3 regions of the Parashewanella sp. 2304DJ23-3 genome follow, and region 2 is predicted to be linked to each of the others. Evidence: predicted binding sites of a transcription regulator. Region 2 holds the regulator's gene; each other region holds the start of a gene.
The links. The regulator LexA, encoded in region 2, represses DNA repair genes until DNA is damaged. The targets are predictions, from matches to a motif close to TACTGTATNNNNATACAGTA.
Positions count from the first base shown of each region.

Region 1 (10,425 bases), on a different contig from region 2:
CGATATCATGATGTGCAAATGACTGTTAAAATTCTTTTTTTGTTATTTAGACACTCTGCATACTGATTTCTAAGCAGAGTGCTAATGTCTTGTTATACTTTAACTGCCTAGCTCAAGTCATTACAAAAAGTAAGTGATTATATTGAGTGAATCCAATCAAAGTTAAACGAGATTTAAAGGGATTTTAAATGCGTAAAAACTTACCTGTTACCAATCGCGAGTACCCATTCAAAGGTAGTGAAAGGCTGATATCTTCAACTGATGCGAAAGGGATTATAAAACATTGTAATGAAGCATTTGTAGAAATGAGTGGCTACCAACGTGATGAGTTGATTGGCTCTCCTCATAATCTTATTCGCCACCCAGATATGCCCAAACCTGTATTTGCTGAGATGTGGAGCACACTTCAGAAAGGTCAAGTTTGGATGGGACTTGTTAAGAATAGGCGTAAAAATGGTGATCACTATTGGGTTAGTGCTTTTGTAACCCCGGTATTCGAAGCAGATAAATTGGTCGGCTATGAATCCGTACGAGTTGCGGCTGATGAATCAGAGAAAAAGAGAGCAGAAAAGGCGTATAAAAGGCTTTCAAATGGGCAGAATTCGGTTTCTTGGGTTGAGAAGTTAAAAGATTTTGTCGGTCAAACCTTGTCTGTATCCGTTCCTGCAATATTAGCGTCGATAGTACTCGCTGTTTTCCACTCACCATCCGCTGGATTAATCTCGGCTGGTTTTGGACTGTTAAGTATATTCTGGGTTTTATTCTTTAGACAATCTGAGTGGAAGAGTTTGATGAAAATCAGCCCACAGTCATATTCAAATGTAGAGGTTGCTCAGACTTATTTTCCTGAACGTGGAATCGCAGCACAAGCTAAATTGGTGTTAGCGACAGAAATTGCACGCTCAAGAACTGCTTTGACAAGAATTAATGATTCCGTCACGAGTTTGGATGAAATTACTGACATTACACAAACAGAGGCGAAAAGGACGGCGTCTGCTGTAGAAGAACAAGGTGCAGCAACACAACAGATTGCATCAGCAATTACTGAAATGTCTCAAGCTATCCAAGAAGTCGCTGAAAAGATTGAGTCAAACTCATCAAGCGCTGAAACGGCCATTCATAATGTTGATTCAGGCGTCAGTTTAGCAGGTGATGCATTGAAAGTGATTCATAATCTGAATGATTCCGTTAAATCGATTGCAGTAACGGTTCAGGAGCTCGCTGATTCAACGAGTCAGATTGGTCAAGCTGCTGACTTAATCACTACAATTGCAGATCAAACAAATTTGTTAGCATTGAATGCCGCTATTGAAGCTGCTCGAGCGGGTGAGCATGGGCGAGGTTTTAGTGTGGTCGCTGACGAGGTGAGGGCATTAGCATCTAAAACGCGAGAATCGACAGATCAAATTCACAATGTTGTTCAAGAGCTTTCAAAAAGAGCAAGTTCAGCTGTTGAAGCCGCAAAGCAGGGGCAAATAGTAGCGGGGGATGGTGTTCAAGTTGTTGATAAAACTAAAAATGCACTTAGTGAAATTAGAGATGCTGTAAAGCAAATTACCGATATGACATTTCAGATGTCTGCGGCAGTTGAAGAGCAAAGTTCAGTAGCTGATCATATCAACCAACAGATTGTAGATATTGCTGATGGCTCTAACCACACAAGAGAAGCGTCAGCACAATCACTTGAGGCATCACACAAGTTAGAGAATACAGTCGGTATTTTCCGTTCGTTGATAAGTCGATTTGCCATAAAATAAGCTCTCAACGGAAAGGTAATATAGAAGTGTGAGTACGTAAATTAATCAGATCGCTCAAAAATTAATCTAAAAATGCTTGACCATAATCCTTAAAAGTTATAATTATAAGCTCTGTTTATGTTTGATTTTTGTTTGTTTGACGTTTCTTTTCTGTTCAAAACTTCTTGTTATTACACGTAACAAGCAAGATTAAACAAAACAGTTATTAGCTAGATATTACGGAAAATTGCTGTAACTGAGGACATGAATATGAAAAGACAAAAACGTGATCGCTTAGAGCGTGCATTTGCAAAAGGTTTCCAAGCCGGTATGTGTGGAAGATCTAAGGATAATTGTCCATATTTGAACCCTGATCCCCGTTCTCAATGGTTAGGAGGATGGAGACAAGGTGTTGATGATAGGTTAAATGGAATTCCAATTAAATAATCAAAACAATTTTATAATCGTAACATTTAAGCGCCAGATTTTTTCTGGCGTTTTTTTATTTTGAAATGCATTGAATACCGTTAATTACTATTGGATCACCCTTTCCAAATTTTAAATAACAAGTATCACTGGCTTTTAAAAGTTGGATTTTAGTTGTTGAACGAGTCCGAGTATCTGTAAGGACGCCATTAATCAAAATAAGGGGTGAATCTATACTTATCTCTGATGAGGTTAAAAATGCTGTTTCTGACATTAGAAATGACGTCAGTTTTAATTGTTTCTCGATGACGCTAGAAACGATATTCTGATTTGATTTCTCAACTAAAACAGCTGGTTTAAAGTGACTATTGGCTTCTTTAGATTTACATCCAGTTAAAACAAAAAAAGCAAAAACAAAACCTATAAAATAAATCCATTTCATCATTATATATCCATTAAAAAAGGAGCTGTTCAGCCCCTTCACATTAATAAATCTTGTTGTTCATAACTTGCTCGGTAAGTTCTTTAGGGTCAGAGATATCGAGTTTGCTGTCTCGAGTACCTTGCTCGGTACTCTGAGCTTGAGAAGCTGAACTAGCAGCGATAATTGGGCAGCTGCCCGTTGAACGATAATGTAACGCTGAACTTAACATGGCTTCACTTTCATCGCCTAATTGATGATGAAAATCATCTACAGCTACACACCCTGGGATTTGAAAACCAGTGATAGGGCTAGCTTGTTTTGGTTCGAACCCACTGGCATAGCTTCCGAATCCTTTGTGATTCACGCCCTGAAACTGAACGTTAAAGTAAGTCGTTCCGCAATTATCAACAGGATAAAAACCATAGGGTTTACCACAGGTTTTACCTCCAACTTGAATTACTTCAACATCAATACCACGCAAACCGTTTATCAGTGCTTCGCTAGCCGAACAAGTATTTTCCGTCGTTAACACAAATACACGATTTAAGTTTAATGTTGGTAGAGATAAGCCACTTGTAAGACCGTCTGAAAAACCAAGTGTTTGGTTGAAGAAAGGAATGGGATCAATTCTTTCGCCCGTTACAGGGTTTGTGTTTGGGTATTTATCGTTAAATTTAAGAAGTTCAAACGTTTTATTATTAGAGTTTGCACCCGAAATCATATAAGCCAACTGACTTGCAACAGCTAATAGACCGCCACCGTTATAACGTAGATCAATGACGAGATCATCAATATTATTGCCCGATAGTTGTGCTATAGCATCTCTAAGCGCTTTTTCAGATGGACTGTTGTGCGTGTTAAATTGAAAGTAACCGATATTGTCATTATCACGCTGAATTGTTTTAACATTTAAAACGGGTGAGCGTTCGAGCTCGCTTGGGCGCATCGATACTGTTTTCACTTCACCTGAAGAGACATGTTCAAACTGAAAACGATATTCTTGAGAAGTATCAGAAGGGAATAAGCCTGCATTAATTATGTTTACGTCACTAGAGTTTATGACATCGACGTCATTGACTTGTATCACCTCATCGCCTCGAATAATGCCATTAGCTTCTGCAATTGAGTCTGGCTCCACATAGGACACTACGACCTTTCTTGGAGGGCTTTTACTGATTACTTTTAAACTCATGCCATAACTTAATGAAACGCCTGCTTGAGTTTGTTTTCTGTACTCTTCTGTATTACGAGTAAAGTGAAAGTTGTCTTTGTCTTTTCCTGTAAACTCGTCTTTTTCTGTTGTTTTCAGTTTTTCAAAATATTCAGAGACATTAAACGGAGTAGGGTTGATATCATCAACCTCATCATACCAAAGGTAACTGTCATTTGCCCAAGAGCGAAGCCATAATTTTTCATGCATCGATGTGCCATTTCGATCTGGAAAGTCACCAAGACGAGGCGATTCACAATAATCTTTAAATTTGGAGGCGGCTTCAAATGTATCTTGTGTCCAGGTTGGCGCGTTAGACGATGAACCATCCCCTCCACAGCCGAAAAGTAAGGTCGAGGATAACAGAACCAATAACTTGTTATTAAACATTGTAAACTCCGTTTATATGTTATCTAACGAAATTTACATTATTTAAAACTTAATTCAACACTTAGGCTGTATATTAAATAGCTAAAGCCGCTTTATCAATACGATAATAATAATGGCTAATAACAGCAGCTAGAGATCGAGAGCAATGATAGTTGGTTGCTAGTTTTATATCATCGGTAGTGATTAAATTTTTGACTGTATTTTTTTCTCGATTGGTAGAAATGATGTAATCGATTTCTCTATCTATTAAAGTATTTAAATAAGTAGTCTTATCCGTTAAGGACATGAGTTTTGCTAAGGATTGCTCTGGTAAGATATTGTCTATAAAAAAAATTTTTGCTTTAGACTGACTGATGGCTTGAGCATACTCTTTAATTAAAAGTGGTGGCAGTATGCTGCTAAAAAAACTACCAGGTCCCAAAACAATAATATCGGCTTCAGAAATTGATTTGATTGCAGGGTTTAGAGCTTGAACTTTTGGGTGTAAAGTTATTTTTTGAGGTAAACGTTGCAGATCATCTATCTGTGTTTCACCAATAATGACTGAATTATCCTCAAGTATCGCTTTTAAATCTGATACTTCTTCTGTCATTGGAAAAATATTTGCTTTGATATTTAGAAGGTTTTTAATCAACTGAATTGCAGAGCTAGGAGTATTACCCATTTGCTCAAGGGCAGTGAAAATTATGTTGCCAAGATTATGACCACCAAGTTCAATTTTACCAGGAAACCTAAAGGACAGTAATTCCTGCGCTAATTCGTCATTGACGAGACTTGCAATGCAATTCCTAATGTCTCCCCAAGCAATATTGTTGTTTATTTTTCTAAGACGTCCACTCGAACCACCATTATCTGTGGTAGTGACAATCGCTGACAAATTGTTGCCTAGGAAGGAAAAAGCTTTTAAAACTTGAGGTAAACCGTGACCTCCGCCAATCGCTACGACCTTGTTGTTTGGCGAGATAAGTACTTCAGACACAACGAAACCCTGTCATAATCTTAAAACAAAGATAAATTATATGACGTTTTTGTTAAAGTTTCCATAACATGAAATTGAGACAGATCATATCTAGAGCATAATTTTGTGGTTACCGTTCATTTTCAATATACTATTAAACAAAATTACAATTAAAAGAACGGCTAACTTTATAATATGTTATTGAAAAGCGGTAAAATAGGAAAGTTTACTATAGCAATTGGAGCCGTACTCGTTATCATATATGGCTTCCGAGTTCATTTCTTACCGACCTCTTTAAGTGAAGTTGAAGAGCTCATTCTTGCTCCAAAGAATAAATCACAAACAACTTCCATCCCTGACTTTCAAAAGATAAGAGATATCCCAACCAGAAAAAAAGCATTTTTTGACTTTTTAAGTCCCGCTATTGAAGAACAAAATGCGTTAATTACCAAAGAGCGTAATTTTTTACAGTCTGTGAAAAAAGTTCTAATTTCAGGGAACATTCTTGATGACGGCACTCAATTTAAAGTCACTCAGTTAGCAAAAAAGTATCAATTAAGTTACCGACGTTTCGACTCAAATACGATTAAAGAACTTCTCAAAAGAGTCGATACGGTTCCATCATCTTTAGTTCTCGTTCAAGCTGCTAATGAGTCTGGATGGGGTAGTTCAAGGTTTGCACTTGAAGGTCTAAACTTTTTTGGGCAATGGTGTTATCGAAAAGGCTGCGGGTTAATTCCATCATCGCGTACTGATGGGTTAACTCACGAGGTGACAGTATTTCCTTCTGTTGAAGCTTCTATTGCTTCTTATATGAAAAATTTAAACTCAAATGCAGCTTATAGTTTATTTCGTTCAATTCGTTATGATCTGCGTAAGCAAGGAAAACAACCAGATGCTGCTGAATTAGTATACGGGCTTGTTAATTATTCCGAAAGGCAAGAAGCTTATATTGATGAGCTTTTAGATATGTTGCGTCATAACAAAAAATATTTGGTACAAAAGTGATGTTTAAGAAAGTCCTTCTAGCAAGTTTGTTCGTCAGTTTCACATCAAGTGCGACTTCAATATCCGTAGAATATAAAGATTTTTTTAATCGAATGAAAAGTGTTAACAAGGGGAGCTATTCACTTGTGAAAATGGGGTTTTATTTACCCCAAACGGATGATTGTAAAATTAATTCGGGAAGTATCACAACCGAAAGGAAGAAGTATCCTTTAAGTTTTTCAGAACACCAAGAGCTGTTTCTTCCTTATAACGAAAAGCTTAAAAGCGATAGAGCGCTCATTAATTTGGATTTGGCTGGCGACTCGAAAAAGTGTGGAATTCAAATACAAGTGAATGCCACGTCACTCAAAACTCAATATGCGAAGAAGCAATTAGATAACATCTACTCAGAGATGAATGCATTGATGTCCAGTATGCAGGGTTTTCCCTTAAAATATTTCAGTGATGATATTGATGGGCTGACATTTACTTTTGCTTCACCGAGTGAGATTAAAGTTGATGGTGAATTTAAGGGAACCAAGAGTATATTTAAACTTTCAACGACTGAAATGGGTACATTAAAACAATTGAGCTTTTCTAAGAGACCATTAAAAGTTAGCCCTTGGATTGATGCCAAGGTAAATTAGATTACAGTCTGCTTGGAACCTTTCGATAAATCGGAAGGTTCAAAGAGCTACTTTTTAAAGTGAGGTATTAAATCATCTTAAAAAATCTGATATGGATAGATACGACCTTATACTAACTATCTATGTCGATAATTTGCCCAGTATAATTTTTTAACATATTTCAATATGATATTTTTCTATAGAGCTTAATTTTGCTACTCTTTGGTTAGTCGAATACTTTAGTGATGAAATCATGAAGAAAGCAATCTCTACCTTACTTTGTCTATTTTCTATGTCCGTCGGTTTTAGTGCACAAGCTCATGAGTGGAATATTGACTCATCGAAATCAGTTGTAAGCTTTGTTTCAGTAAAAAAGAACTCCATCGGAGAAGTGCATCGGTTTAAATCAGTTAATGGAAATTTAACTGGCACGGGGCATTTTGAACTCACGATCCCTCTTAAAAGTGTTGATACGGGAATAGCCATTCGAGACGAGAGAATGCAGAGTATGCTATTTGATGTTAGTCGATATCCAAAAGTCATTTTATCAGCCAATCTTAAAGGTAAGTTACTAGAGAATATGGAGCCTGGAGATACCCAAATAATAAATACAGAGGGTCAAGTTGCGCTGCATGGTTTAATACAAACATTACATTTTAAAGCTTACGTCGCCAAGCTAACTGATAACAAAGCCATGGTAACGAGTTTAAAACCGACCATTATTAATGCTTCCGACTTTAATTTAGTTTCTGGAATTGAATCTTTAAAAGAAGTTGCAAAACTATCAAGTATATCTGCTGCAATTCCAGTTTCCTTTGTTCTAGTTTTGAATAAGGACTAATTCCTTTCTTTGCAAGCATGACGTTTATTCATGCTTGCGATACCATTTTTTGTTTTGTGAACTTTTATTCGGCATTTATTTTATTTTCAGTTTTTAGAATGTATCGACGAATTTCATTTTTTATTACAAACCTTTTGCATTTAAATGTCTTTTTATGACACTCTATCTACTGTTTATAAATACAGTGTGAGGCAAAAATGGCAGTTATCACTCAATATGTTGTTGTAAGGGAAGGGGTAGAAAAAATGACTTTTACGTCTAAAAAGGAAGCTGATGCATACGACAAAATGTTAGATATTGCTGATAACTTACTTCCATTTATTCAGCAATCAGAGCTTGAACTTGAAGAAAATACCATAGAACAGCTTTCTTTCTATTTAGCTTCTAACAAAGATGATTTACTATCACTTCTTAAAGGTGGTAGCACAGCTCCTAAAATGGTGAAAAAACCTAAAAAGAACTTGGAAGTTGTGGCATAGCTTGATATTAAGCTAAGCAAAAAGAAGTAATACTTAAGGGTGAAAATGAAATCTGAATTTTACGACACGTTAAACCGTCAAGTTTTGGCACTATTTGAAGGCGAAACTGATCAAATTGCTGCGATGGCAAACTTATCTGCGCTGTTAAATGAGAATCTTGAACAAATCAATTGGGTAGGTTTTTACATTCAGCGTGATGAACAGCTGGTTTTAGGCCCTTTTCAAGGAAAAGTAGCTTGCGTTAGAATCCCGCTTGGTCGTGGCGTATGTGGTACAGCTGCTGCAAATGATGAAACACAACTGGTTGACGATGTACATCAATTTGCAGGTCACATTGCTTGCGATTCGGCCAGTAATTCTGAAATCGTAGTACCTGTCCATAAAAACGGAAAGGTGATTGCTGTTTTGGATATTGATAGTCCAGTCCTCTCAAGGTTCGATAAAGAAGATAAAAATGGCTTAGAAATGGTCGTGTCTTCATTCGAAAAGTGTCTATTCGGCTAATTATCGAACATTTTTTTTCAATTCGAGGTCGCAATTATAAGCTCTGGCTTTATAATAGGCGGCTGCTTGCGGCTTGAACTCGCGCTATGCTTTGCTTTAGTGTCGCTTGATAAATCTAACTTTGTTAGTTTATGTTTGTTACTGTTTTTGTAAGAAGCATATCAAAATTGTACGTCTAATTATTTAGACGAAGATAAACGACTGAGCCGTAAACCAAATCTTTTCACGGCCGATGTCCTAGTAAATGTGGAAGTAATAATGGAATCAACAGAAAAGTTGACCGACACTAATGCTATTTTGGCGTATTTATATGAAATTTTTCCTCAGTGCTTTGTTGCTGAAGGAGAAGCTAAGCCTTTAAAAATCGGCCTATTTCAAGATTTAGCAGATAAGCTTGCTGAAGATCCTAAAGTAAGTAAGACGCAATTACGCGTTGCTTTAAGACGTTACACCAGCAGCTGGCGCTATCTAAAGAGTATCAAAGAAGGCGCAGTTCGAGTCGACTTAGACGGTAACCCTTGCGGTGAACTTGAAGCAGAGCACATTGAACATGCTCAAAAAACGCTTAAAGAAAGCCAAGAACGTGCTAAGCAACGCCGTCAAGAAAAAGAAGCCAAGTTAGCTGCAGAGCGCGGTGATAAGCCAAAAACTGAAAGAAAGTTCGCTAAAAAGCCTGCCGCAAATCGTCAGCGCAAAGATCGCAACTTCAAGCAAGTGCAATCTAAGGATAAAAAGCCTGCAAAACCAGCAATCGATGTTTCTAAACTTGTTCAAGCTGAGTTGTCACAACTTAGTAAAGACCAACGTGTAAACATTAAACTTGGTAAGTCACCTGTAACTGGCGTTATCGCGGATATCAATAAAGGTGAAATTATGGTCCAGCTGGATAGTGGTTTAAGCGTTAAAGTTAAGCCTGAACATATTTTACTTTAAAATCACTCATAGCGGAAAAGCTTGAGCAGATAAGCTGTTTGCGATATATACTTAAGTCAATATTTGCAAACAGCTTATAAAAATTATCAAAAGTAAGGAGCAACTTGTTGATGCGAAAATTAAAACTGGCCACAGCGTTGGCTACACTTGTATTTGGATTCAACGCCCTGGCAGTCGAGCCAAAAATTCAAATCAACGAGCTACCCCATCTACAGCAAGAACCTCAACATAAAGTCTCAAGTAAACGAATCACTGATTTATTCACACGCTCTCATTATCACAAGTTTGATCTTGATACATCTTTTTCAGAGCAAATTTTTAATCGTTATTTGAAACTCTTAGATTTTCGACGCAATATCCTCACACAAGCTGATGTTGATGGGTTAAAGCAGTATCAAGATGATTTTGATAAAATGCTCACCAGTGGCAATCTAAATGAAGCTTACAAGATTTATGATCTTGTTCAAAAACGTCGCTATCAAGGTTTTGTTTACGCTTTAAGCCTGCTTGATAATGATAAACCGTTTGACTTCAATAAAGTTGGTGATAAATACGATTACGATCGTGAGCACGCTAGCTGGCCAAAATCTGAAGCAGAGATTCATGAGTTATGGCGTCAGCGTGTTAAATATGATGCTTTAAATCTAAAATTGACGGATAAAAAATGGAGCGAAATTGTTGAGATCTTATCTAAACGATACAACAACGCCCTTAAACGTTTGACTCAAACTAATAGTGAAGATGTCTTCCAAATTTTGATGAATTCATTTGCGCGTTCAATCGAGCCACACACAAGTTACCTGTCACCAAGAAATGCAGAACGCTTCCAACAAGAAATGAACTTGAGCCTTGAAGGTATTGGAGCCGTATTACAAGCTGAAGATGATTACACTATGATTCGTAGCCTTGTA
Region 1 covers NZ_JBWQOH010000003.1:297,563-307,987, reverse strand. Annotated here, with positions in the region: gene AC1EU2_RS09420 (methyl-accepting chemotaxis protein) at 189-1,757, shown strand; gene rmf (ribosome modulation factor) at 2,007-2,183, shown strand; gene AC1EU2_RS09410 (hypothetical protein) at 2,239-2,607, opposite strand; gene AC1EU2_RS09405 (S41 family peptidase) at 2,648-4,186, opposite strand; gene AC1EU2_RS09400 (gluconeogenesis factor YvcK family protein) at 4,260-5,165, opposite strand; gene AC1EU2_RS09395 (glucosaminidase domain-containing protein) at 5,346-6,152, shown strand; gene AC1EU2_RS09390 (DUF2987 domain-containing protein) at 6,152-6,778, shown strand; gene AC1EU2_RS09385 (YceI family protein) at 7,011-7,598, shown strand; gene AC1EU2_RS09380 (YebG family protein) at 7,796-8,077, shown strand; gene AC1EU2_RS09375 (GAF domain-containing protein) at 8,123-8,581, shown strand; gene proQ (RNA chaperone ProQ) at 8,840-9,514, shown strand; gene prc (carboxy terminal-processing peptidase) at 9,625-10,425, shown strand, end outside.
Region 1: AC1EU2_RS09380 (YebG family protein) is a predicted target of LexA. The motif match lies at 7,766-7,785, and genes of this name have one in related genera.

Region 2 (10,425 bases):
ACGAAAGCAATGGCCCAAAGCATAGGAGGTTCATAAGAAATCGAACCTTTCCACATGGTCGCCACCCAGTTGAATACCTTCACTCCTGTTGGAACAGCAATTAACATGGTGCAGTACATGAAGAACAGTTCAGCGACTAACGGCATCCCTGTAGTAAACATGTGATGAGCCCACACTAAAAACGACAGAATTGCGATGCTGGCAACGGCGTACACCATTGATGAGTAACCAAACAGCTTTTTACGAGCAAAGGTTGGGATGATGGCAGAGACAATACCGAAAGCCGGTAAGATCATGATGTAAACTTCAGGGTGACCAAAGAACCAGAAAATATGCTGGAACATCACCGGGTCACCACCACCTGCTGCATCAAAGAAGCTGGTACCAAAGAACTTATCGGTCAGTACCATTGTGACCGCACCCGCAAGAACAGGCATCACTGCAATTAATAAAAAGGCAGTAATTAACCAAGTCCAGACGAATAACGGTAACTTCATCCATGTCATGCCTGGTGCTCTTAAATTGATAATAGTGACAATGACGTTAATGGCGCCCATTATCGAACTTATCCCCATGATGTGGATGGAAAACACAAAGAGTGCTGTGCTATCCCCACTGTAGTGGGTAGAGAGTGGTGCATAGAAAGTCCAACCAAAGTTTGGCCCTCCTCCCTCCATAAATAACGAGCTTAACAGGATCAAAAACGCAAACGGTAGAATCCAAAAGCTGAGATTGTTCATTCTGGGTAGTGCCATGTCTGGCGCACCGATCATCATGGGAATTAGCCAGTTAGCAAGTCCTGTGAAGGCAGGCATTACGGCCCCAAACACCATGATTAATCCATGAACTGTGGTCATTTGGTTAAAGAAGTTAGGCTCAACCAATTGCAAACCGGGCTCAAATAATTCAGCACGGATCACCATTGCCATTGATCCGCCGGTTAAAAACATAATAAAACTTAACCACAGATATAAAGTACCAATATCTTTATGGTTGGTGGTTAGCACCCATCGCATTAGGCCCTTTGGTGGCTGATGATGCGAATGATCGTCATGATGTTCAGAGTTTGGCTCTGTTTCAAGCTGATCATTTTGAGGGTTTAATGTTGTCATGCTATTTCCCCTACTTTTGCTTTTCTACTTTTACGACATCAGCAGCTTGCACTGCGTCGCCAGTATTGTTGCCCCACGCATTTCGCTCGTAGGTAATGACTGCCGCAATCTCTTCAGCTGTAAGCTGTTTGTCAAAAGCTGGCATCGCAGAACCTGGGAAACCGTGCGTCACGATATAGATATGATCATGTACAGGCCCGGTGGCAACAGGGCTGCCCTTTAAGTGTGGGAATACACCAGGAAGTCCCATACCATTTGGCTGGTGGCAGACGGCGCAGTGAGCCGTGTAAACCTTTTCACCTTTGGCATAGAGCTCGTCTTTAGAAAGCGTTTTAGACAGTGAAGCTTTAGCTTGCGCTTTGGCTTTTTTAGCTTCGTCTTTTTGGGTGATTATCCATCTATCAAATTCTTCACCAGAAACGGCTTTGACAACGATAGGCATAAACCCGTGGCCTTTACCGCAGAGCTCAGTACACTGGCCACGATACGTTCCTTCTTCGTCAATTTTTGCCCAGGTTTCATTGATAAAACCAGGGTTTGCATCTTTTTTAACGGCGAATGCTGGCATCCACCAAGAATGAATGACGTCGTCAGAAGTGACTAAGAAGCGGATTTTTCGGTCTGTAGGGAGAACAAGTGGTTTATCCACTTCAAGCAAGTAATGCTCATCTTTATCTTTTTTGTTGTCGATTTCATCCTGAGGTGTCGTTAATAAGCTATAAAAGCTAACACCCTTGTCGAAATAGTCGTAGTGCCATTTCCACTGCGAACCCGTAATTTTTACGGTCAAATCAGAGTCACTAGGATCTTCCATTGCAACAAGTGTTTTTGTTGCTGGAATTGCCATACTGATAAGAATAATAAATGGAATGATTGTCCACAAAATTTCCACTTTAGTACTTTCGTGAAAATTCGCAGCGACTGCACCCTTTGATTTGCGGTGCTTGATCATGGCATAAATCATAATGCCAAAGACAATTACCCCGATTACGCAACAGATGTAAAAAATCGTCATATGTAGGTGATATACCTTATGACTTATTTCTGTTACCCCTTGAGTCATGTTAAAGCGCATTTCTTCAGCCCATACTGATGGGGTCAAGAAAGCCGCTAACATACAATACAACAATTGCTTCACTAGACGTCTCCTCTGCCAATTGCAAAAGCAACTACAAAGAAAAGTCACACGTTAATACTTAGCTCCATGCTAACTTTTCAGTTCCCTAAAAAAGCTTATCGATATCAAAGTGCAATGGTGGTGTTGTTGTTTTCGTTGACTCAATCGCTAATGACTAGCAGGTCGGTCATCCAGTAAATCTGTTTACGGCTCTGGGTGTATACCACTCGTGCGCTTACTGCTGAATTTACTCAAATTAAAATTTGAGATATCAACTTTATAAAACAGGGTCGTTAATTCGAATGTTTGTTAAGCGAAAAATTTCGCATTTTTGTAACAATTTAAGATTAGTTACTCACTCTACATTACTTGCTGTTTAAAGATTGATCAAGATCATGTTTCATGTAATTAGATGAAATATTAGTTAATTTTTTATTTTTGCGAATGTAAAAGGAGATTGTTGGTGTGAGTTTAATGTCCATGAATTTGTTAATGAAATGATCTTTTTCGAGGCAAGATTGAATGAGGTTGCGAGTTTAACTCAGAACCAGACTGGAGAATCATACCTTTGGCACAAGCGGATTTACTGACGAGTTCTAATCGACGAATATCTCGTTGATCGAGTGTTGATGTCCAACAAATAACAGCACTACTTGTGCCGTTGGTGAGTGCCTTTTCTAACGCCCACAGTGCTTCAACATCATCTTTGGTATGAACCAATAAAACACGATCCATTTTTACACCCGACTGGGCTAGGATGGATTTATAATTATTATGATTAGGGTTTATGAGAACAATCCAACGACCCTGATGGCTTAATGTGGCAAGTTCAGAGCTTAATGCGATCAGCTCTTGCTCACCGCTGCTTTTAATTTGGAGCGTTTGAATGCTCTGAATTTGATCTGAGTACAGGGTGTCTGGCTGAACCCAAACACCAGGGTGAGATGTTGCAGAAGAGCGAACTATCATAGCCACTCCCCGTTTCTTATCACACCGACAGCTAAGCCTTCGATAGAGAGTTGTTGGAAGCTTAAATCAATTTCAATGGGCTGATATTCTTCATTTTCGGCATGAAGATAAACGACGTTGCCTTTCTGTTCAAAGCGCTTCACAGTGACGTCATCTTCAACACGAGCAACAACAACTTGACCATTTGATGCTTGTTGTTGTTTATGAACAGCAAGTAAATCACCTTCCAAAATGCCAATATCTTTCATACTGTCGCCTTTAACGCGCAATAAGAAGTCTGCACCGGGTTTAAACAGGTTGCCATCAACTTGATAATATTGCTCAACATGCTCTTGAGCCAGTATTGGTTCACCTGCAGCGACTTGTCCGATCAAAGGTAGACCATCTTGAACCTCAAGTTCTTGAGATAGACGGATACCACGTGATGTGCCTGGTATGATTTCTATATAACCTTTTTTGGCTAAGGCTTTTAGATGCTCTTCAGCGGCGTTAGCACTGCGAAAGCCTAAACGTTTTGCTATCTCCGCTCGGGTAGGAGGCATGCCTGTTTCAGAAATATTCAGACGAATAAGTTCTAAAATCTCGGCTTGTCTGGCAGTTAAAGGTCTCATTTCTACACACTCGCTGTTCGCTTATACAGTTACTGTTATTATATACAGTAAAGTCCTGTGTGCAACCAATAATTAAGCAATCCTGTTTAGGTTATTTGCTATAAGTTTGATATCCTAGCGTTTTGACTCTTTTATATTTCAAGCGCTAAGTAGAAGAATGACTAAGCATAATTCCTGGTTTTTTAAGGCACTTCGTACAGTGCAAAATTGGTTTGTTCATACCGTCGTTGTCCCTCAGCAACCATTTTCTGATCTCAATTTAGATGCCGATAGACCGATTGTTTACGTGATGAAAACTGAGTCGGTGAGTGATATTTCAGCGTTAAGTGAAGTAACAGAATCACTGGGCTTGCCTAGCCCGTATGATGATATTCAAATCAAAAACGAATCAGTGCCAAGGGTTGTCTGTTTGGCACCTGCAAAGCCTATGATAGGCAAGGCATCAAAAACGAATGTTTTTTTAGGCAACTTTAAGCAGTTGTTAAATTTACACCAGCAAGATTCGTCTCTGGATGTTCAGCTATTACCTGTCAGTATGTATTGGGGAAGAATACCAGGCAAAGAAGATGACACGATGAAAGCGGCGGTGCTAGAGCGTGAAAGCCCAACGTGGTTACGCAAGTGCCTAATGATTCTGTTTTTAGGCCGTCATAATTTTATTCAATTTTCTAATGCTGTTTCATTGCGCTATATGGCGGATGAGCATGGAAGTGACGAACGAATTGCTCATAAACTTGCACGTGTTGCGCGAGTTCATTTTCGCCGCCAAAGAAAAGTGATGACTGGGCCTGATTTGCCAAATCGTCAAGTAATGTTTAAAGAGCTTTTGAATTCAGAAAGCATTCAAAAAGCCATTAATGAACAAGCGGCCAGTAAAAAAATCTCAAAGCAAGAAGCGAAAGCCAATGCTGAGAATTATCTTGATGAAATCGCAGCAAACTATTCAGATAGCTTAGTTCGTATTGCTGAGCGGTTACTGACATGGTTATGGAATAAGCTGTATAAAGGCATTAATATTCGTGGAGCTGAACTCGTACGTCAGCTGCATCACGATGGTCATGAAATTGTGTATGTGCCGTGTCATCGTAGTCACATGGATTACCTGTTGCTTTCATATATCCTTTATTATGAAGGCATGGTGCCTCCGCATATTGCTGCTGGTATTAACCTTAACTTTTGGCCGGCAGGCCCAATGTTCCGCAAAGGTGGCGCCTTCTTTATTCGACGCAGCTTTAATGGCAATAAATTGTATACCGCCGTTTTTAAAGGCTACCTCGATCTACTTTTTAATAAAGGCTATTCAGTAGAGTATTTCACCGAAGGTGGTCGCTCTCGCACAGGACGTCTACTCAACCCTAAAACGGGTATGTTAGCGATGACGGTAAGCAGTGTGCTTCGAGGCATCGAACGACCTGTAACCTTGGTCCCAGTGTATCTTGGATACGATCATGTCATGGAAGTTGCAACTTACCACAAGGAACTTAGTGGTAAGAAAAAGCAAAAAGAATCCGTCTGGCAAGTTTTTGCTGCCATCAGGAAGCTTGGAAATTTTGGTCAAGGCTATGTGAACTTCGGTGAGCCAATCAATGTTCAGCAACATTTATCACAAATTGAACCTGAGTGGCGAGAGCTTATCGCTCAAGATCCAGAGCAAAAACCAACTTGGTTAACGCCAGCTGTAAACAGCTTAGCGAATAAAGTGATGACAAAAATTAACGGCGCTACTGCAGTGAGCTCTATTTCATTGATGAGCTTAATTGTGCTTGCATCGGAGCAAAAGTCTTTAGAAAAAGAAACCATTAAACAGCAATTAGATTTTTATCTAAAGCTGTTAACTAAAGTACCGTACACACAGTTTTCGACGGTACCTGAAGGTGATGTTGAGGTCTTGATTTCTCAAGCATTAGAGTTAAATAAGTTTGCTGTAGAGCCTGATCCTCTCGGTGATATCATTTCTTTAGATGATACTCAGGCCCTCAATATGACTTACTATCGTAATAATATTGTTCACTTATTTATGGTGCCATCATTAATTGCGACCTTGATCATCAGAGAGTCTCAGCCAACAAGAGAGAAAGTCGTTCAGTTTATCGAGCAAATTTTTCCGCTAATACAAGCTGAGTTATTTGTCGAAACACCAAATTTAAAAAATTATATTCATCAGCTGATTGATTCAATGCTTGATGAAAACATTATTTTGGAAGACGAACATCGATTGGTTGCGAGTGATGAGCATCAAGGGCAGCTTCATTTACTGGCCAGTACAAGCAGTGAGATGCTAAAGCGTTATGCCATTATCTTTAATTTACTGAGCTTGCAGCCAAAAATTGAAAGAAGTGATTTAGAGCGAGAAAGCCATCAGTTAGCAAAACATATGGGACCATTACACGGTATTTCTGCCCCTGAGTTTTATGATCGAAAACTTTATGCGTCATTAACGGTCAAGCTAAAAGATATGGATTTACTGGGTCAGTCAGAGAAAAAAGATACCATCATTCAGCTGAGTAACGCATTAACCTCATTACTTGATGCACAAGTACGTCAAACGGTTGTTACAGGAGTACAGCAGACTCAAAATGTAGAAGCGGAGAAAAATAGCTAAATGACAGCATCTAACATTGAGACAAAGAAACATCCATCAATTATTGGTGGCGCGATGATAGTGGCTGGGACAGCCGTTGGGGCGGGGATGTTTTCTTTACCCGTTGTTGGTGCAGGGATGTGGTTCAGTTACTCTGTGTTGATGTTGATTGGCGTTTGGTTTTGCATGGTAATGGGAGGTTTACTGCTACTGGAAGCTAACCTTCACTACGAAGCAGGTGTTAGCTTTGATAGCTTAACCAGTCGTATATTAGGCCCATTTTGGCGTGTATTGAGTGGTGTTTCCGTCACATTCTTATTGTATGTATTGACCTATGCTTATGTCAGTGGCGGTGGTTCAATTGTAAATCACAGTTTGTCGACGTTGGATATCACCGTTTCTAATCAAATGGCGGCGTTAATTTTTTCTGTGATCTTAGCAGCCATTGTGATTATTGGTACTAAGCATGTGAGCCGGATATCTACCATCATGCTTGGTGGTATGGTGATTACCTTTTTGCTTGCTACCAGTAATTTATTGATCGAAGTTGAACCGAGCAATTTGTGGATGCCAGATGGACAATCCGAATATGCACCTTATATTTTAGCTGCACTGCCTGTAGGTTTAGCCAGTTTTGGTTATCAAGGAGTTATTCCAAGCCTCGTTAAATTTTATGATAAATCGGCTAAACATGTTGTTAGAGCTGTATTGGTTGGTACCAGCCTCGCATTAACCATTTATATTGGCTGGCTCGTTGTTACCATGGGTAATATCCAGCGCAGTGGTTTTAGTGAAGTTATCACTCAAGGTGGAAATATTGGTGTTCTTGTAGGAGCACTCACATCTCAAATTTCTCATGACACACTAAACCAACTATTGACACTGTTTGCCAATTTAGCGGTCGCATCGTCATTCTTAGGTGTAACCTTAGGGCTTTTTGACTATTTAGCGGATTTATTTGGCTTTGATGACTCTGGGGTTGGACGAATCAAGACCGGTATGGTTACCTTTGTGCCACCAACGATTCTTGGAATACTCTTTCCTGATGGGTTTATTCTTGCCATTGGTTATGCCGCACTGGCTGGTGCAATTTCTGTAGCGGTAATACCTGCATTGATGGCAATGAAAGTGAGAAAATTATTCCCCGCATCTAATGGTTACAGAGTTTTCGGTGGTGCATTTATCCCTTGGTTAGTGCTGTTATTTGGCATCGCCGTAATTATTTGCCATATCTTCAATTTATTTAATTTACTTCCAGTATTTAGTTGATTGTGCTTCACCCACAATCAACTATTTGCTAATAGTTTCCGCAATACTCCATTAGGTTCTTAATGGAGTTTTGACCCTGAATGATATTAAAATCAGTGCTAATGGGGTCATTGCCATTAAAAAAGTTGAAGGTCACTTTTTGCCCGTATTTGAGTTGATTAATCAACAAGGCCCAATTTCCCCAAATGCCACGTCGATAAGCAGTTAATTGCGAACTTTCATTTAATCCAATTAATGATATTTTTTCATTATTATCAACAATTGCTGTTCCTTCCGCAGATAAATCATCAGCATCCATCAATGTTAATACGAACTCTAGCTTATGCCCTTTGCAAATCAGTTGCATTGAGTCTCCATTTACTGAAGTGCCAGTTAAGTTTATGGTTTGGTGTGATTGATTTTCTGCGATTTTATGTTCGTAGAGCCAGTGTGTTTGAGCTTGAGCTGAAATTGCCGATGCTAAAAGAATAGAGGTGAGCATTTAAATTATCCAAAACTTATTATTTTTATAATTGCATTCTAAAGATGAATATTTATGTAATTAAAATATTTCTTTAATTTCTTATGAGATGATAAAAACATTATGTTAACAATGTGTCAACATAATGTTTGGAGGTTAGACTTCTTAAATCACTTGAGAATGAACTAGTGAGTTGCACTTTTTATTAAGAATGAACTTGGACAAGAACTGTCAGACTTTTCAGTAGACTGATAAAGTAAATCTGTTAAAGTTTGAGTTTTATCAATATCTTTAGGTAAATGAATATCCATTTCGACTAATTGGTTAGATGTGCACTTTAGGGCGATGAATTGGTGGCTGTTCTCACCAAAAGCTTGATCAAAAGCTTGATTGAAGCTGGTGGTGGAAACCGTTTTCCCAATTTTGGCTTTGAAATAATGGTTAAAAAAATCACTATTATTGAACTGCTGAACGAGAGATGTTGCAAGCGTAAAGTATTCATCTGCAGATTTATCTTGGCATGTCCCGTGTTTCCACCACTCATGATCTTCTAACCATGTATTATAATTCGTACTTGGCATTAACTTATTGAGCTGCGCTTTGGTTTTTGAATCAAGAGTAATATCGGAAAAGGGTTCTTGAGTCTCTTCACCACAGAAACCATATTTCGTGCCACACTGAGCTTTATTTGGCCAGAGCCCATGTAAGGACCAAATTTTTGCTGTTGGCCCACTTTTACCTTTGTCTAAATCAGCACATTCAGGTTTTCCATTCCCATGAAAAGCACAAAATCCTGGCTGCCAAGTTAAGGCAAGGACGTATGAATCCATTGTATTGGCTTGACGGCAACTTGAATTAGAAGAGTCTGGAGTATTATCTGATGGTGGGGTAACTGACGGGGTTATATCAGCTGTACCACAGTTTGTATATACCCAACGAAGAGGTGAAGCCGTTTGGTGAATGTTCACTCTAACGCGGGTAGGTGAATCAGGAGAACCCAAATATTCTACGACTTGATATTGTTTGCCTACCTCAGTTTGTAAGTCGTCAGGATCTGTTTTTTTATTTCCTGATTGATACATAGGGCAAGTGGTATTTGCAGTAAACGTTCCTGTTGCAGGTGCTGCATTTGCGTAAAATGAAAAACAACTCAAAACAGAAATAGCTAATATAAACCGTGAGTTAATCATAGTAAGTACTAAATTGCCTGTGTTGTAGTAAAACTAGCATAACTCTGCAGTTATGCTTGTTTTACCTTTGTTTTTTCGTAAGTGTTGTCAATTTTGATTCAGCTTATTCTTATTGAAGAGCAAATACAGCGCCGGTAGAACCAAAAGCGATAAAACTGGCGCGGTTACCATGCCACCAATCATGGGAGCAGCAATGTTTTTCATCACTTCGTTGCCTGACCCAGCGCCCCACATCACAGGTAACAATCCAAAGAAAATGGTCGCAACTGTCATCGCTTTTGGTCTTATTCGCATGACGGCACCATGAGTGATGGCTTGTTTTAAATCCGATAGCGAATGTAATCGTCCTTGGCTTTTGGCATCTTCAATGGCGTTATTTAGGTATAACAGCATAATCACACTAAATTCTGCGGCCACACCAGTTAGGGCAATCATGCCTATTGCCGTAGCGGTTGAAAAATTCATACCTAAGCCATACAGCAACCAAGCACTGCCCACCAAAGCAAAAGGCAAAGACGACATTACAATTAAGGCTTGTTGTGTCTGTCCAAAGGTCATGATCAGCAGAATGAAAATGATCACTAACGTCGCAGGGATGACCATGACTAATTTATCTTTAACTCGCTGCATATACTCGTATTGACCTGCAAATTCATAGGTATAGCGAGCAGGTACGTTCATCTGTGAGTCTAATGCAGATTTCGCAGAATCAATATATTCACCAACAGAAACGTCCTCTAAATCAACGAACACCCAACTGATCAAGCGACCATTTTCGCTTTTCATCATTGGCGCTCCAAGGTTGATATTAATATCTGCAACCTGACTTAACGGTAAAAAGTGACCTTGTTGAGTGACGATAGGTAACTGTTTGAGTTTTTCGATATTGTCACGAACATTTCTCGGATAACGGACATTAATCGGGTAACGTTCTGTGCCTTGAATTGAATCTGATACTTTCATTCCTCCGATGGCATAGCGTACAACATCATGAATGTGTTGTTGGTTGATGCCGTATCGAGCAGCAATATTCAGCTTCGGTATGATATCGAGGTAACGACCACTACTGCTTCTTTCTGCATAGACAGAGCGTGTACCGTCAAGTTGAGATAAGAC
Region 2 covers NZ_JBWQOH010000011.1:15,991-26,415, forward strand. Annotated here, with positions in the region: gene ctaD (cytochrome c oxidase subunit I) at 1-1,112, opposite strand, end outside; partial or broken gene coxB (cytochrome c oxidase subunit II) at 1,147-2,250, opposite strand; gene AC1EU2_RS16105 (SulA-like leucine-rich domain-containing protein) at 2,719-3,198, opposite strand; gene lexA (transcriptional repressor LexA) at 3,195-3,809, opposite strand; gene plsB (glycerol-3-phosphate 1-O-acyltransferase PlsB) at 3,967-6,411, shown strand; gene AC1EU2_RS16120 (aromatic amino acid transport family protein) at 6,412-7,659, shown strand; gene AC1EU2_RS16125 (hypothetical protein) at 7,688-8,140, opposite strand; gene AC1EU2_RS16130 (ribonuclease T2 family protein) at 8,305-9,309, opposite strand; gene AC1EU2_RS16135 (efflux RND transporter permease subunit) at 9,397-10,425, opposite strand, start outside.

Region 3 (10,425 bases), on a different contig from region 2:
GAAAATAATTTGCATTACGGCACAACTTAGTTATGCCGTATGCTGTTAATTTAAAAGATATATTTGAATCCTGCTGCAACACCATCATCATCATAAACAGACATAGCTTGTTCATGCTTGCCTTTGAAGTCACTTAAGTCAGTTCGGTTCTCAACATAAATCAACAATTGTTGATCATATTGATATTGTAAACTTGTGATAACATTTTTACGTTCAAAATTATCACCGTGGTAAGCGCGTTGATATTCTTGCCCAGCGTTATAGTCGTCATATTGAACATAGACTCTGAAATTGTTATCAAAAAGATATGATAATGAAGATTCTAACCCTTTAGTTTCCGGTAACAGTCTGCCAATGTTATCGACATCGTGATTGTGGCCAATACTATAGTTGGCTGCAGCAAAGAATCCCGGTTTAAGCCAATTACCAAACACTACACCTCCACCATAGATATCATCAACTTTATTTATTGATGCGCCATTTTTATTCGTTAGGTCAAACTCTCCACGGTTATACCCTGCTGTTATGGTAAATAAAGGGTTAAACTTGTACCGTAAACCGACACCATAAGTATTCCCATATTCAACAGAATATTTTTCTACTGGTGAATTCATATTATGTGAGAATGGAAATGGATTTAAGTCAGCCATTGAAAACTTGTCGTTCATAACTTGCATTTGTAATGCAACACTCAGGCCGCCAAACTGATTGCGATATTGAATCGCTTGTTCAGCTCTTCCAACTCCATTAACGTTACCATCACTTAAGTAAGTATTTGAACCTGCGGCGTTACCGTCCCATACGGCCCCGTTGTCAGTATCTTGTACGACATCAAACCAGGCTCCATATAATTTACCGAATGCTAAACTGCCGTACTTGGGGCTCTTGAATCCGACATAGCTTTCTCTGTTATAGAAAAAGTCACTGTTCTGTTTTTCTACTAAGCTATCGTTATTGAATGCAATTTGGTTATCACCAACAATATTGACTCCCCACTCAAACGTACCAAATATAGTTAAATCGTCTTTTAATTTGTGTGTTGCATCAAGATGCACTCTTGAGCCAGCACTGACTAGATGGGTTTCATTATTAGTATTGACAACAGCAACGCCAAAAATGCCCTTGCCATCAATTGTATTATTCTTGTCTTTTAAGAGGGATACCGCGGATGCAGAAATTGGATGTAAAATGGCCATAACGGCTGTCGCGATTATTGCGGCTTGCTTCATTCTTCTCACCTTATTTGATTCGTTATATTTCTCCTTTTTGTTTTAAAGTACTTCCAGCCAACTATTAATTAACCTAAATCAGTAGGTTAGTACAAGCTAAAATGAATTAAAGATAGTTAATGCTTTAAAACATTGACAATTGTCCAGTCGACGCCGAATTGAGATTTTCACCCGTTATATCAAACAATGATTCAGCAATCGGAATAATTTGTTTTTCTATATAATAGTCGTAGTCAATTTCAGCATTTCGATACGAAATGGACTGCGGCCCCTGTAGAGTGTTCACGTATTTTATGGTCGCACCACGCTTTAAGAATTTAGTATCAGAAGTATGTTTATACAATTGATTAGCGACTCTGACATGTGGTGAGGATTTAGCCGTATATTCTTCAACATTCCGACTTAACTTTCTCTTAAACACGAGTTCATTATCTAATTTCCCAGATTTAAGCATTTCGATTTGTTGGCTCAAATACCGCCCTAACTTTTGACCTAGAAATAGGCGTTGATAAAGCTCAAACTGAATACGTTTTGCGAGTTTACTCCAATCATTTCTAACGTTTTCCATTCCCTTAAATACAATTTCTATTTCTTCTTTTGTTTTCTTTGTGCCGACGTACCGTTTTTTACTTCCGAGTTCAGAGCCTCTCAATGTTGGCATATGGAACTGATCAAAATGAGTTTCAAATTCAAGCTCTAAATAACTCTCTAGGTCATATTTTTCTAATAGCTTATTTTTCCATTTTTTATTAATTAGCTCAGCAAGCTCTCCCCCCAATACATCTGGATTTTCATGATCACCAGCCCAGACAAATGTAGAATCCGTATCACCATAAATCACTGTATGACCTAACTCTTCAATCCAATGCTTTGTCTGCTTCATCAACTCGTGACCACGCATAGTGATAGAGCTTGCGAGCTTTGCATCATGGAACACACAGCTTGGTGTACCTAACACGCCATACATCGAATTCATTATAATTTTGATGGCATGTGATAAAGGCGCATTTTTTTCTTGTTTTGCAATTTCACGTTGTTCTGATAGATTTGCAATTAACTGCGGCAATATTGGGCTCTTCCTACTGAATTTTGCCCCTAAAAATCCAGCAACCGAATTGTCTGCCTCCTTTAACCCTTCAACTAACCCCTTTGGATCAATTAAAAAAGTTCGGATAATATTGGGGTACAAACTTTTGAAATCGAGCACCAATACGTTGTTATACAAACCAGGAATCGAATCCATTACGTAGCCGCCGGGTGACTCTAAGCCATCGCTAACCGCTGATTGAGGTGCGACATAACCAGCTTTATGTAATTTTGGAAAATATAAGTTGTTAAACGCCGCAACCGAAGCTGCTGTCCTACCTAACTCTAAACCCGTCAATTGGCTTCGTGCGATAGCAAAGTTCCATAAATCAGTTTTTTCAAAAATGTCCCAAACGAGCCTACAATCCGTTAGGTTATAATGAGCTAAAGATAATTTGTCATGTTCAAACATATCTGCAATTTTGGTCCCTCGTCCTTTAACATCATCGATAGCCTTACCTTCATGCAGTAATTCTCTTGAGACGTTTTCTAATGAGAAACTTTCGAATTTATAAAAAGCGGCTTTTAACCAATCAATACCATCCAATACAACTCGCCCCGGCAATGACAATGTTTCAGGTCTATATTTACCCTCAACTTTCCAGCTCAACTTAGAAGACGCTCTACCGATGGTTAAAGGTAAGCTATGAACCAGTGCTCGTTTGTAAAGTAATGCTAAATCAAATGTGATCACAGCCCAACCGATAACAATGTCAGGATCATAGTCTTGAAACCAAGCAATCAGTTTTACTATGAGCTCTCGTTCATCGAGAGCCCATTCAACGTATTCAGGTGACTTGACTTGCTCTTCACCTACCATAATGACTTTTTGATAGCCTTCGGCGTACAAGCCCACAGAATAAAGCTCACTCTGTGGACTGCACTCGAAGTCTAACGAGATGCTTTTAAGTGGATAATTTTTAGAGGCTTGGATTGGGCGCACTCTTTGTGCCCGAAATTGCTTAATATCAGTACTTGATGAGTGAATATAACTGCCTAAAAACTCAGCATCGAAGGCAATTTCACGTTCACATAAATAACGATGTTCAGGCTTGATGCCAGTCTCATATAACGGAATATTTAGCCTATCGGCGATGTCTTTAACTTTGACTTGTTCCTGTCGGCTTTCTGTATAAATAGCGGTAACTTCATCGCCATTAAAATCTTTCAATGGAAGCGACTTAGATACATAACGACTTCCAATGTCCGGATTGAATAACTTAGAAAAGTCATTTGTCTTGCAGAAACATACCCAGTTAGCATCATCAACTCGAACTAAAACAGGTCCTGAAGACGTAGCAACAAAGTATTCAATAAAATGCTGCCCACGAAGCTTATTAATTCTACGTGTTAATACTTGCCCTGAAACTGTCGTTAATGATGAAGACATTTAACCCTCTTTAAATACATGCAATACAACCAGTTAGATAATTAACTCAATTCTGGGGTGATAAACCTTACTTAATGAAATGCCATGCCACATTAACTTGAATAAATGAACTTAACCTCTATTCCACTGAATTCGCTTTATTCCCTAACTAAAAGCTCTAAACATTCAATTATCTATAATTAATTGTCATTCCATGCAGCTATATAAAACTGTTATTATATACAGCACACTTATAAGGAAGCTACAAACATAATCATGCTCGCAGATAAGGTCAAAACACAAATACGCACTATCTATAAAGGTATTGCAGCTGCACTACCCAATTTTGTCTCTCGCAGGGAGCAGAATTATATGGTGGCAGAGATCTCGAAAACACTCGCGGGCGAATATGATAAGGATCGTCGAATTATTGTGGTCGAAGCTGGAACAGGCATTGGTAAATCATTATCTTATTTGCTCGGCACGATCCCACTGGCTTTAGCACAAAAGAAAAAAGTGTGTATTGCTACGGCAACGGTGGCGCTTCAGGAGCAACTACTCCATAAAGATTTACCTTTCTTTTTGGCACAATCTGAGCTCAACTTTAAATTTGGTTTGGTGAAAGGCCGTCAACGCTACGTTTGTTTATCTAAGTTAGAAATGCTGATTGGCGAAGATAATGGTACTCAAATGGCCATGTGGCAAACAAAGCCTGATCAACACCAAATTGAAATTTTGCAAAAACTGCTGCGTGATTATCATGAAGGCAAATGGAATGGTGAAATAGATACATTAACTGTCGATTTACCTGATCATATGTGGCAGCAGATTTCATCTGACAAACACAGCTGCCATCGCACCATAGCCGCTCATAGACTATGTCCGTTCCACAGTGCCAGAGAAGAAGTCGACTCTTGGGATGTTCTCATCGTCAACCATAGCCTTCTATTTGCTGACCTAGAACTGGGCGGTGGCGTGATCCTGCCGGATCCTGAAGATGTATTCTATGTTATCGATGAGGCACATCACTTACCCAATGTAGCGAGAGATTTTTCCAGTGCACAATCTACTATCCGTGGTACAGCTGATTGGTTAGAGAAGTTTAATAAAACAGTGGCCAAACTGCAGAGCCAAATTAGCAGTGATCAGGTCATCTCACCGTCTCAGAATTTACAAGATCATATTGCAGATATGGTCAAAGTGCTCAACCAAGTGGGTCATTTTTGTGATGCGCAACTTAAGTTTTTCAATAATCCCGAGTCTCGCTGGCGCTTTGAGCATGGGCAAATACCAGAAACACTTAAAATTCCTGCTGAAAATTTAGCAACAGAGTCAAATCAAGCTCTAAAACAATTTAATAAAATTCAGTCTATTTTAAGTGAGTCGATTAAAGACGGGGAAATTCCTAAGCACCTGGCAGAACAACTCCTCACTGAAGCTGGTTTTATGTTGCAACGCCTTGAGTCGGTTGCCAAGCTTTGGAAAGCCATAGCTAAAGAGGACAGTCCGAAGGGGGCTCCCTCTGCTCGTTGGGCTGAATTAATTTCTGGAAAAAAATCAGATTACTTGTTCCAAGCCTCGCCTATCGAAGTTGGCTTTATGCTAGAAACAATGCTTTGGAAAAAAGCCGCAGGTGTCGTTTTATGTAGTGCAACATTACGCGCTTTAAATAAATTTGAACATTTTTGTCATCAGGTCGGTCTATCACTTAACGATGGCAGTCGTTACCTAGCATTACAATCACCATTTGATTATGAAAACAATGCCACATTGTTTTTACCTCAAATGCGTACTGAACCTACTGCGGACGACTACACAGAGGAATTAGCAGAGCAAATTCTTAAATTAATAGAAGGTGAAATGGCGACACTGGTTCTATTTGCCTCTTATTGGCAAATGGACAAGGTTATCGAACTAATCGAAGGTAAATTAAAAATACCTTTGCTGGTTCAAGGCACAAAACCAAGACAAGAACTGCTCAAACAGCACTACCAACTCTGCGATGATAACCTACCAAGTATCATTTTTGGAACCGGCAGTTTCTCAGAAGGTTTAGATTTACCTGGTGACTATTTAACGAATCTTATCGTCACAAAACTGCCTTTTGCGGTCCCTACTTCACCAGTTGAACAGGCACATGCCGAATACATTAAATTGAAAGGGGGCAATCCTTTTATACAGTTAACTGTTCCGGATGCATCACGCAAATTAATTCAGAGTTGCGGGCGCCTTCTCAGAAAAGAACAAGATTATGGCAGAGTGACCATTTTAGATAGAAGATTAATCACTAAAAGGTATGGAAAATCGCTTTTGGATGCCTTACCTCCATTTCGTAGAGTAGTAGAGTAATTTATTTATGATGTTAGAAGTCGGACATTGGTTTATGCTTGCGCTGGTTGGGATCAGTGCAGGCTTCATTGACGCCGTAGTTGGCGGAGGTGGGCTATTGTCTATTCCAGCATTGCTTTCTTTAGGGCTTCCACCTCACTTAACCTTGGGTACCAATAAAGTTGCGGCTTGCTTCAGCTCATTTACTTCATCATTGACCTATTTCAAACAAGAGTTGTTTAGCCCAAAACTATGGTACCACACCGCAATTGCAAGCTTTGTAGGTGGGGTGTTAGGTAGTGCATTGGTTCTAGCCATTGATAATGAATGGCTGATAAAAATTCTTCCCATCATCATTATTGCTGTTGCTGTTTATTCACTTATCAATCCTAATGCGATAGGTTCCCAAAATTCCAAAATGATTAAAAAAAGCCCAAGCAAGCTACATCAATGGCTAATGGGTCTTGCTTTAGGGGGCTATGACGGTTTTGCTGGTCCTGGCGCCGGAGCATTTTGGACAATATCAACGTCTAAATTTTATGGGCTTCCACTTCTTAATAGCTGCGGTTTAGCAAGGTCCATGACTCTAGTCAGCAACTTAACAGCTTTAATGGTCTTCATTGCTTTAGATGAGGTGAACTATCTCGTCGGTATTGTTCTTGGTTTATTTATGATGACTGGCTCATTCGTCGGTGCAAGAGTGGCGATTCGTTTCGGCTCTCCATTTATTAAACCTATTTTTATTACTGTGGTATTGTTTATGTCTCTGCATTTAGCATGGAGCGCTTGGCTATAATGAGTATCAATCAACAGCAGTTGATCATAAAACTTCGTGAACAGCTAGGTAGACTTGAGCAAGAGGTACTGAAACACGACAGCAACCTTGCACAAAACGAACAAAAGCTGTTGCAAAATAATGGTCGCTTCAACTCTGGTCTATTCCATCAAAATGGAGGTAAGCTTATTGCTTGTGTTCATCAGATAAAACACAGCATCAATATGCTCGATAAACGCTTACAAGCGGGTATAAATAAAGACGCAATTGAAACAAGTTGCCTTCATATTCAAGACCAATTTTCTGCCGTTAAACGAGCTCTCAACACTACAGCTATTGATTTAAAATCAGAAAGGCATAAACGCTCTACTGCCCGAAGCAGTTACTTGAAACGACAGCAAAAAAAGCATAATGACTCGGGTTTTGAGTGGATAGCCAGTAATGTAATGCAGAACAGTCACCAGCTTTATGCTGAGCTGAATAAACATTTGAACTGGGCAAGTAGAATTGAAGAAAAAATCCAAGAATCTAATCAGAAATTGGATTACTGCTCTGCTCGAGATAAACTCAAATTACAACATGAAATTCTTGATATGCACAAAAGATTGGGTAAGTGCAGACAAGCTATCTCTTATATAGAAGATAGAATACAATTATTTGAGCGACCAAATTACAAAAAAGACTTTTAATGAGAATAAGTATGAAAAAATGGATTTCGATTTCATCACTACTGTTACTTTCATTTGCAACCCATGCATTTGCCAGCCAGTTATCTATTCCAAGTGAATTTGAATTTTTGGCTGTCGATGGTAACCCAATAAATTCTTCATTACTCAATCGTAAATCTTCAATAAAGCTTGCTGAAGGTGAGCATAAAGTTGCGATGCGCTTTAATGATCTCTATGAAGATGACATCACTGGGAGTCATGGATATATTAAATCCCATCCTTTTATCGTTTCGATTTTTGTGGATGGATTAAACCAATATCAACTAGCTGGTCTTGGCCCTCAATTCAATAATGATCCAGATAAATACGCCAAAAACCCAAAAATTACGATTCGCAGAGTCGATAATGGCAAAGTGGTTTATTCAGTTAAAAACACCCAATTTAATGAAGGCTCTCTATTAGGTGAAATGTTAGGTGGCGAAGCCCGCAAAGACGTTAAAGCCTATGCAGTACAGCAAACAACAGTTCATAAAGTTCAAGCCTCTACACAAGCTCTTACCCATGAGATTACTGAATCAACAACCGCTGTAAAAGCGAGTGCAACAGTGGATAATGAAGCAATGCTGAAATATTGGTGGAACAAGGCCGACGCCAAATCAAGACAAAACTTTTTAATCTGGCTTCAAACACAAAATAATAAATGATCCCATATGTCTATCACGCAAGTTATTCTGAGCTTGCGTTACCTCCTACTCACCGCTTTCCAACAACCAAGTATCAGGACATTTATGAATACCTGCTGGAAAGCAAATTCGCCCAACCTGAACAGTTTCATTTTCCAGAACCCATTAGTCCTGAAGAGTTATTTGCCATTCATGACCCAATTTACGTAGATCAACTTATCAATGGTAAGCTCGATGCTAAAGTCATGCGACGGATTGGCTTTCCATGGTCGAAAGGATTAATCAGACGAACACTTCACTCTATTGCTGGAACTCGACTAACCGCATCACTTGCTCTTGAACACAGCTGCGCATTACATTTAAGTGGCGGTTATCACCACTCTCATTACGACTTCGGCAGCGGGTTTTGTTTATTCAACGATTTAATCTTTGCTGCTACTGAGATGCAGAAAACCAATGGCTTGGAGACCGTTCTCATTTTTGACTGCGATGTCCATCAAGGTGATGGCACTGCATCACTGGGGCAAAATCATGATGGTATTATTACCTGTTCTTTGCATTGTGGTAAGAACTTCCCTGCTCGAAAAATGGATTCTGATTACGATATTGAACTTGAAAAAGAGACGCCTAACCTCCCCTATTTAGAAACAGTTTCTCAAACTTTTGAGTATCTAATTCGACTTCATCAACCAGACCTCGTTATTTACGATGCGGGTGTTGATGTCCATAAAGATGACGATCTTGGATATTTAAATATCTGTGACGATGGCATCTATAAACGAGATACAAATGTTTTTTCAATTGCAAAAGAACATGAAACCCCAATAGCTGCAGTAATTGGTGGTGGCTACAGTAGAAATCGACCTGAGTTAGTAAATCGACATTATCAATTATTTAAGGCTGCTAACCACGTTTTTGGCCAGTAAGTGAATGATCTTAGCCCGACTGTAATCATCTGTTACTTTTTCGACATTGATTCTCCAAATAGACAAATGTTAACTTTTAGTTAACAGAAATGGAGATGACAATGATTAAAAAAATTCTAAAAGGCACTGGTATTGCCGTTGCTGTAACTATTGCACTTGGAGGCAGTTTTGCCGCTCATGAATGGTATGCGGACAAACCGTTCATGATGCGCTCTCTGCTCGACAGAGAAATGATGAAAATTGCTTTTGATAGCCCAGAAACACTGACTTCTTTGGGCTTTCTAGAGTCAATTGGCATTACAAGTCATAACGCTGAACTTGATGACGACAGACCTCAACAGCTAGAGAAAATGTTTGTAACTGCCAATCGAATTCAAACATTGCTCAACAATTATGATAATAACGACCTCAATGAATCAGATAAGTTAAGTAAAGAGATCTCACTTTACCTTTTAAATTTTTTAAACTCTTCCTACGAATATCGTCATCATAATTACCCAGTAAACCAACTTTTCGGTCTACAAAATGGTTTCCCAAGCTTCATGCAAGCTCAGCATCAAGTAAACAGCATTGAAGATGCAGAAAACTATATATCTCGTCTTAATAAGCTACCTGTTAAGTTTTCTCAAAATATAGAAGGACTAAAGATCCGAGAAGACAAAGGCATTTTACCTCCAAAATTCGTTGTTGAGCGTGTTTTAGAAGAAATGCGAAACTTTGTAGAAAAGCCTATCAAAGAAAACATTCTTTATTCCTCTTTAGAAAACAAATTAGAAAAGATCAGTGACATCGAAAGCCAAGAAAAACAAAGGGTGTTAGAACAAACTCATCAGGCTATCAAACAGAGCATTCATCCAGCTTACAATCAACTAATCACCTACTTTGAACAGCTTGAGCCTAAAACAGGCAACGATCATGGCTTTTGGAACCTGCCGAACGGTGATAAAGCCTATAAAAAAGCACTGCAGTTTTTCACAACAACAGATTATTCCGCTGAACATATTCATCGTTTAGGCTTAACTGAGGTAGATCGCATTCAAGGTGAGATTCTTACCGAGTTAACAAAGCTCAATATCAATGCTGATAACTTCACCCAAGCAATTGAAGTTTTGGCCGACAATGAAAAGTATTATTACCCTGATACTGATGAAGGCCGTCAACAAATCCTCGCAGACTATCAAACGATTCTAGACGAAATTAATGCAGACCTTGATGATGCATTCAACATTCGCCCGAAAGCCGGAATGGAAGTAGTTCGTATTCCTGAATTTAAAGAGAAAACGTCTCCCGGCGCGTATTATCAAGGGCCATCACTCGATGGCACCCGACCTGGACGTTTTTTTGCCAACCTTTACGACATC
Region 3 covers NZ_JBWQOH010000001.1:313,510-323,934, forward strand. Annotated here, with positions in the region: gene AC1EU2_RS01370 (porin) at 51-1,229, opposite strand; gene AC1EU2_RS01375 (DNA polymerase II) at 1,354-3,705, opposite strand; gene dinG (ATP-dependent DNA helicase DinG) at 3,961-6,033, shown strand; gene AC1EU2_RS01385 (sulfite exporter TauE/SafE family protein) at 6,041-6,808, shown strand; gene AC1EU2_RS01390 (primosomal replication protein) at 6,814-7,476, shown strand; gene AC1EU2_RS01395 (DUF2057 domain-containing protein) at 7,488-8,159, shown strand; gene AC1EU2_RS01400 (histone deacetylase family protein) at 8,156-9,064, shown strand; gene AC1EU2_RS01405 (DUF885 domain-containing protein) at 9,166-10,425, shown strand, end outside.
Region 3: dinG (ATP-dependent DNA helicase DinG) is a predicted target of LexA. The motif match lies at 3,913-3,932, and genes of this name have one in related genera.